DNA from 2 places in the Pseudoalteromonas sp. A3 genome. Region 2 is predicted to be linked to the other one. Evidence: predicted binding sites of a transcription regulator. Region 2 holds the regulator's gene; the other holds the start of a gene.

Region 1 (4,185 bases), on a different contig from region 2:
ATCATCTTCCACTTCTGGAGTGTCGTCTTGAGCATCTGATGCGCCATCGCGGGTGTTATGGTAGTAAAGTGTTTTAACACCAAGCTTGTATGCACCTAGTAAGTCTTTTAATAAGACTTTCATAGGTACTTTACCGCCTTCGTATTTGTTTGGATCATAATTAGTATTGGCCGAAATAGTTTGGTCAATAAACTTTTGCATTATGCCCACTAACTGTAAGTAACCATCGTTTGATGGAATATCCCACAGTAGCTCGTAGTTATCTTTTAAGCGTTCGTACTCAGGAACTACTTGTTTTAAAATACCGTCTTTACTTGCTTTAACGCTAATGTGACCACGTGGTGGCTCAATACCGTTAGTTGCGTTAGAGATTTGCGACGATGTTTCTGAAGGCATTAATGCGCTAAGTGTTGAGTTACGCATGCCGTGCTCTTTAATGCTGGCACGTAACGAATCCCAATCTAAGTGCAGTGGCTCATCACAAATTTTATCTAAGTCACGTTTGTACGTATCAGTTGGCATAATACCTTGAGAGTACGTTGTTTCGTTAAACTTAGGACACGCGCCACGCTCTTTAGCAAGCTCGTTTGATGCCTTCATTAGGTAGTATTGAATTGCTTCAAACGTTTTGTGAGTCAATGCATTAGCACTGCCATCTGAGTAACGCTTACCATTTTTAGCAAGGTAGTAAGCGTAGTTAATTACGCCTATTCCTAACGTACGACGGCCCATAGTGGCATTACGTGCAGCCGGTACTGGGTAGTCTTGGAAATCAAGTAGGTTATCAAGTGCACGTACTGCAAGCTCTGCAAGCTCTTCAAGTTCATCAAGTGACTCAATAGCGCCTAGGTTAAATGCAGATAGCGTACAAAGTGCAATTTCGCCTTCTTCATCGTTTACGTTATTTAACGGCTTAGTTGGCAATGCAATTTCTAAACATAAGTTAGATTGGCGAATTGGCGCAACTTTAGAAATAAACGGGCTGTGCGTATTACAGTGATCCACGTTTTGTAAATAAATACGACCTGTGCTGGCACGCTCTTGTGCGAACATTGAGAAAAGCTCAATCGCTTTAATACGCTTTTTACGAATAGACTCGTCTTGCTCGTATTTTACGTATAACGCATCAAACTCGTCTTGGTCTTCAAAGAATGCATCGTAAAGGCCAGGCACATCTGATGGGCTAAATAACGTAATGTAGTCGTCTTTAATTAAACGAGAATACATTAGTTTATTAAACTGTACGCCGTAATCTAAATGACGAACACGGTTATCATCAACACCACGGTTATTTTTAAGTACCAGTAGGTTTTCTACTTCTAAATGCCAAAGCGGGTAGAATAACGTTGCAGCACCGCCACGTACACCACCTTGCGAGCAGCTTTTAACCGCTGTTTGAAAGTGCTTATAAAAAGGAATACAACCTGTGTGGTACGCCTCGCCGTTACGGATATGGCTACCTAATGCACGAATACGACCGGCGTTAATACCAATACCTGCACGTTGTGAAACGTACTTAACAATGGCAGATGATGTGGCATTAATTGAATCAAGGCTGTCGCCACATTCAATAAGTACACACGAGCTAAACTGGCGCGTAGGTGTACGCACACCCGACATAATTGGCGTAGGTAAAGAGATTTTAAACGTTGATACTGCATCGTAAAAACGTTTGATGTAGTCAATACGCGTTTCGCGCGGGTAGTCAGAGAATAAACTCGCAGCCACTAAGATATATAAAAACTGGGCGCTTTCGTAAATCTCACCCGTTACGCGGTTTTGTACCAGGTATTTACCTTCAAGCTGCTTTACTGCTGCGTAGCTAAAGTTAAGATCGCGCGAATGATCAAGATAAGCATCTAGCTCATCAAGCTCTTGCTCTGTGTAATCAACGAGTAAGTGAGCGTCGTAGCGTTTGTCTTCAACCATTTTTGTAACATGGTCAAATAAACGTGGAGGCTCAAACTGGCCATACGCTTTTTTACGTAAGTGGAATACAGCTAAGCGGGCAGCTAAGTACTGGTAGTCAGGCGACTCTTTTGAAATTTGATCGGCTGCTGCTTTAATGATGGTTTCGTGAATGTCTTTTGTACGAATACCGTCGTAAAATTGAATGTGTGACTTTAATTCAACCTGTGAAACCGATACGTTGTTTAAACCTTCGGCGGCCCATTCAATAACGCGATGGATCTTATCAAGATCTAAAGGCTCTTTACGCCCGTCACGCTTGCTTACAGATAACTGTTGGTTCATAGCTTTGCCTGTATTCCTTGGGAATTGTGTATTTTGACCAATGCTTTATACCTCGCTAAAGCAAGGTACGTATTCATTTATTATAAGTTTCACCGTATTGGCGAATTTAATTGAATAACATTTGGCCACAATATCTGGTGTTGTTCAATTTAGAGATCACAAGATAGTGTGGTCTGAGCTGATTTGCAAGGGACATAATTGCCCCTATTTGTGGATAACTTTGGGATAACGTATTTGTGTTAGTAGTCACTCACCTTCGAACAATCATTTAAGTTGAAATAGCTAAAAATCAACTAATGATCTGCTAAATTTACGCATTTTGAAAATAAATTTCGACTGCTTTTTTTATCATCAAGCTTTGCATAAAAACTAACACAATCACAATATATAGTGTTTAAAAATTTACATGGCACTATATATGGTTAAAGGCATCAATGGGGCTGTGCCAGTTAAAATCGGCTTCCCAGCCCTTGGCCTCATCAATACTTGGTATATAGCCCCAAAGCGCTGTTGCTGTGTGCATACCTGCGGCTTTACCTGCTTCTATATCACGTTGAGCATCACCTATGTATAAACAACGCTTAGGATCTACGTTCATCAGTTTTGTACAGTGTAGTAAGGGTAAAGGTGATGGTTTAGCCTCGGTGAGGGTATCGCCACTGATCACAACGTGTGCATTTTTTAAAGCGGGTATAGCAGCCACTAATGGATCGGTTAAAAACCCGGGTTTATTAGTCATTATTCCCCATTTTATACCTTGGTTCTCAAGGGCTATGAGTAATGATTCTATACCTTCAAAGCAGCGGGTGTGTGTCGCTAGGTTTTGGCTGTAGTGGCTGACTAATTGTTTTATTCGTTCAGTTTGTGGTTGCGATGCCCATTGCGCTTTAAAGCCAAGTTCAAGTAGTGCGCCGGCGCCATTAGACGCTACTTTTCTATACGCTTCAGGCGTAACTTGCGCAACACCTTCACTTTTAAGTACAGCATTTAAAGCAGCACCTAAATCGTTTGCTGTATCAAGCAAGGTGCCATCTAAATCAAATAAGAAAGCGTCGTACTCAAAAGGAGTTAAGGGGGTATGAGAGCTAGCCATTATGCTAACTTCTCAAAATGAAGAATGTAATTAACACTCACATCTGTATTTAATGAATACTGCTTAGAAAGCGGGTTGTAACCCAGGCCAGCACTGGCACGTACTTTTAAACCGGCTTGTTCAGCCCATGCAATAAGTTGTGCAGGTTTGATAAATTTGTTGTGATCGTGTGTGCCCTCAGGCACCATTTTTAACAGCTTTTCAGCACCTACAATAGCAAACAAATAAGCTTTAGGTGTTTTATTTAGGGTTGAGAAAAACACATCAGCCCCTGGCTTGGCAAGCTCTGCGACTGCATGAATAATAGAAGCAGGATCAGGTACGTGCTCTAGCATTTCCATACAGGTTATTACATCAAAGCGAGCAGGGTGCTGGGTTGCAAATTCTTCTGCAGGTACTTTTATATAGTCAACATTTACACCGGTTTCTAGGCTATGAAGCTTTGCTACGGTGAGTGGCTCTTGCCCCATGTCTATACCGGTTACGTGTGCGCCCATGCGTGCCATGCTTTCGCTAAGAATGCCGCCACCACAGCCTACATCGAGTGTTTCTTTATCAAATAAGCCTTGGGTTTTGTTAGCCACAAAGTCTAATCGTAATGGGTTAATTTCGTGAAGAGGTTTAAACTCTCCGTCTTGGTCCCACCATCGCTCTGCAATGGCTTCAAATTTTGCTATTTCTGCGTTATCTACATTTTGATGTTCGGTCATAAAATACTTCCTCGTCAATCTGAGGCCATTATATAGGGCTAAATTGATAAATCGCAAAGTTTTGCGCCTGTAAATTTAAATTAATTGTGATAGCATGGTCGCTTAGAAATAATAACAAATACTCTTGGC
Region 2 (4,185 bases):
TCATGGTGGTCACTTAACGCACGGTTCACACGTAAGCTTCTCAGGTAAGCTATACAATGCAATCCAGTACGGGCTAGACGAAGCAACTGGCGAAATTGACTACGCACAGGTAGAAGCGCTAGCACTTGAGCACAAACCAAAAATGATTATTGGTGGTTTTTCTGCGTACTCAGGTATTGTTGATTGGGCTAAATTCCGTGAGATTGCTGATAAAGTAGGTGCTTACTTATTCGTTGATATGGCTCACGTTGCTGGTTTAATTGCGGCGGGTGTTTACCCAAGCCCAGTACCTCATGCGCATGTTGTAACAACAACAACACACAAAACATTAGCAGGCCCTCGTGGTGGTTTAATTATTTCTGCTTGTGGCGACGAAGCAATTTACAAAAAGCTTAACAGCGCTGTGTTCCCAGGTGGCCAAGGTGGTCCTTTATGTCACATTATTGCTGCAAAAGCAGTGGCATTTAAAGAAGCTCTACAACCAGAATTTAAAACATACCAAGCACAAGTAGTTAAAAATGCTCAAGCTATGGTTGCTGTTATGCAAGAGCGCGGTTACAAAATCGTATCTGATAAAACAGAAAACCACTTATTCTTACTTGATTTAATCGATAAAGATATCACAGGTAAAGATGCAGACGCAGCGCTTGGCAATGCAAACATTACTGTGAACAAAAACTCTGTACCAAACGATCCTCGCTCACCGTTTGTTACTTCTGGTTTACGTATTGGTTCACCTGCAATTACGCGTCGTGGCTTTAAAGAAGCTGAATCGAAAGAACTTGCTGGCTGGATTTGTGACGTATTAGACAACATCAACGATGAGTCAGTACAAGCGCAAGTTAAAGAAAAAGTTAAAGCAATTTGTGCAAAACTACCTGTATACGCTTAATTGCATAAGAAGCAGTAATTTAGATCACAACAAGGGGCCTGTTTACCTTTCGAGGTTTAATTTGCAGTAGTATGTTTGGTTTTTAGGCAAGGCAGAGTCTATGTAGTGTGGTTACTCTACACAAATAGGCGATAACGCAGCATAAATGCCAAACATGCACTGCCCTCGGGTTCGTCCTAGGGGTGATTTACTCTTTGTTGCTCGGTTTTTACTTAGCCCACTAGGTTACAAACCTCGCGCCGCGATCAAATCACCCCTAGATAGAACAAATTTAATCCTGAAAGGCCAACAGGCCCTATTTTTTTGCTAAGATAAAAGGCCGCTAAATAGCGGCCTTTTTTGTTTTAAAACGGAAGTACCGAGTTATGCATTGCCCATTTTGTACCGCAAAAGATACTAAAGTTATTGATTCTCGCCTAGTCGGCGGAGGCCACCAAGTTCGCCGTCGTCGTGAATGTAACGAGTGTCACGAGCGATTTACTACCTTTGAAGGTGCCGAGTTAGTTATGCCACGTGTAATTAAACAAGATGGCAGCCGAGAACCCTTTAATGAAGATAAACTACTCAATGGCCTTAATCGCGCCCTAGAAAAACGCCCTGTTAGTACAGAGCAAGTGGATGAAGTGGTTAATATTATTAAATCGCAGTTGCGTGCTACCGGCGAGCGAGAAATATCAAGTCACCTTGTGGGTGAGTGCATAATGGAGGCGCTTAAAAAACTGGATAAAGTAGCCTATGTGCGGTTTGCCTCTGTGTATCGCTCGTTTGAAGATATACGCGAATTTGGTGAAGAAATTGCCCGTTTAGGGGAGTAATAATGCAAAACCAAATAACCTTTACTGCGCAAGATGAAATGTACATGGCACGTGCCATCGAGCTTGCAAAAAAAGGGCGATTTACAACCACCCCCAATCCTAATGTCGGGTGTGTTTTAGTTAAAGATAACCACGTAATTGGTGAAGGGTTTCATCAATTAGCTGGGCAGGGGCATGCTGAGGTTAATGCCCTTGCTGTAGCAGGTGAAAACGCAAAAGGCGCGACTGCGTATGTAACGCTTGAACCGTGCAGCCATTACGGACGCACTCCGCCGTGCGCAGAGGGTTTAAAAGCCGCAGGTGTAGTAAAAGTTATTGCAGCTATGGTCGACACCAACCCACAAGTAGCAGGTAAAGGGCTTAAAATACTCAGCGATGCCGGTATTGAGGTTGCATTTGGGCTTTTAGAGCAGCAAGCGCGCGCACTTAATTTAGGTTTTTTTAAGCGTATGGAGCACGGGCTTCCGTATGTTACGTGTAAAATGGCGGCCAGCATTGATGGTAAAACCGCGCTAAAAAATGGCCAAAGTAAGTGGATCACCGGAAGCGCTGCGCGACAAGATGTACAATTACACCGAGCACAAAGCTGCGCTATTTTAACGGGCGCCGATACGGTTATTACCGATGATGCTAAGCTCAATGTGAGGTTAAGCGAGTTGCCACAGGCTTTGCCTACTGAATTACCCCTACGCCAACCGGTGCGTGTTATAATTGACTCACAAAATAGGCTTACACCAGAGCTGGCAGTATTTAATATTGAAAGTGAAATAATAATTTTCACTACCAAGGTTGATAAATCAACGCAGTGGCCGCATTTTGTAAGGCATATAGAAGTGCCACAGCAAAATAACAAAGTTAATTTAACGTCTGTTTTAGCGCACCTTGCTAAGCTGCAATTTAATCATGTTTATTTAGAAGCGGGTGCTACACTTGCCGGTAAAATGACAGAGCTTAATTTAATAGACGAATATATATTTTATTTAGCGCCTAAACTAATGGGGTGCGATGCAAAAAGCTTAGTTAATTTTGCACCGCTAACAGATATGCAAAACACCGTTAATTTGACGTTTAAAGAGTGTGTGAAAATAGGCGATGATTTACGTATAACCGCCACAAAACACATTCCAATCACTTAATTAAAAGAGTAGGGCTATGTTTACTGGAATAATTGAAGCCACAGGCAAAATTGCGCTATTACAAAAAAAACAAGGCGATTTAGCCATTCGCATTCAAAGCGCTAATCTTGATATGAGCGATGTAAAGCTTGGCGATAGCATTGCCACTAATGGCGTATGTTTAACGGTAGTTGATAAGCACATTGATGGCTTTAGTGCCGACTTATCAAACGAAACTATCAGCTTAACTGGGTTTGCAAATTATAATATTGGCCAAACAGTTAACCTTGAAAAAGCCATGCAGCCGGTTTCACGTTTAGGCGGGCATTTAGTGTCAGGTCATGTTGATGGCATTGCAACCATTACAGCCATCACTAGTAATGCGCGCGCTACAGAATATTGGCTAAGCACCGATGAAAACTTAATGAAGTACATTCCTTACAAAGGGTCTGTATGTATAGATGGTATAAGCCTGACAGTAAACGCTGTACAAGGTAATAAATTTAAATTAACTATAGTGCCGCACACAAGCGAGCAAACCACCATTGCTGATTTTAAAGTGGGCACACGCGTTAATTTAGAAGTCGACCAAATTGCACGTTATTTAGAGCGCCTTATTAAAGGGGCTGAGCAGCCGACTGGCTCAGATATTTCAATGAGCTTACTAGCTAAAGCTGGTTTTGTTAAATAACGACACTGATAACTTACACGAGCAAATTTATGAATTTACACAGCGCACAAGAAATCATCGACGACATTAAAGCCGGTAAAATGGTTATTTTAATGGATGACGAAGACAGAGAAAACGAAGGTGATTTAATCATTGCAGCAGAGCACATTAGCGCCGAAGCAATTAACTTTATGGCCACTCATGGCCGTGGCTTAATTTGTTTAACTATGACGCAAGAGCGTTGTGAGCAGCTTGATTTACCGTTAATGGTTAAAAACAATGGCGCAGCGTTTTCTACTAACTTTACTATGTCGATTGAAGCTGCCAAAGGTGTAACAACGGGTATATCTGCAGCCGATAGAGCGCGTACAGTTCAAGCTGCTATTGCAAAAGGCGCCGTACCAAGCGATATCGTACAGCCTGGACATATTTTTCCTATTATGGCACAGCCAGGTGGCGTGTTAACGCGCGCAGGCCACACCGAAGCCGGGTGTGATTTAGCACGTTTAGCCGGCCTTGAAGCCTCATCAGTTATTGTAGAAATCCTCAATGCCGATGGCACTATGGCGCGCCGCCCTGATTTAGAAGTATTTGCTAAAGAGCATGGTATTAAAATTGGCACAATTGCAGATTTAATTGAATACCGAAACCTTAACGAAACCACCATAGAGCAAGTGGCTAAGTGTAAATTAC

Evidence for each region. The regulator NrdR, encoded in region 2, represses ribonucleotide reductase genes. The targets are predictions, from matches to a motif close to AAACACNANATNTNGTGTTT.
Region 1: a site for NrdR is predicted at 2,377-2,396, ahead of nrdA (class 1a ribonucleoside-diphosphate reductase subunit alpha). Genes of this name have one in related genera too.

Annotation. Positions count from the first base shown of each region.
Region 1 covers NZ_JAPCKL010000001.1:487,831-492,015, reverse strand. The annotation lists gene nrdA (class 1a ribonucleoside-diphosphate reductase subunit alpha) at 1-2,253, opposite strand, end outside; gene OIZ54_RS02205 (HAD family hydrolase) at 2,666-3,346, opposite strand; gene ubiG (bifunctional 2-polyprenyl-6-hydroxyphenol methylase/3-demethylubiquinol 3-O-methyltransferase UbiG) at 3,346-4,056, opposite strand.
Region 2 covers NZ_JAPCKL010000015.1:18,863-23,047, reverse strand. The annotation lists gene glyA (serine hydroxymethyltransferase) at 1-892, shown strand, start outside; gene nrdR (transcriptional regulator NrdR) at 1,258-1,707, shown strand; gene ribD (bifunctional diaminohydroxyphosphoribosylaminopyrimidine deaminase/5-amino-6-(5-phosphoribosylamino)uracil reductase RibD) at 1,710-2,843, shown strand; gene OIZ54_RS18355 (riboflavin synthase) at 2,860-3,513, shown strand; gene ribBA (bifunctional 3,4-dihydroxy-2-butanone-4-phosphate synthase/GTP cyclohydrolase II) at 3,543-4,185, shown strand, end outside.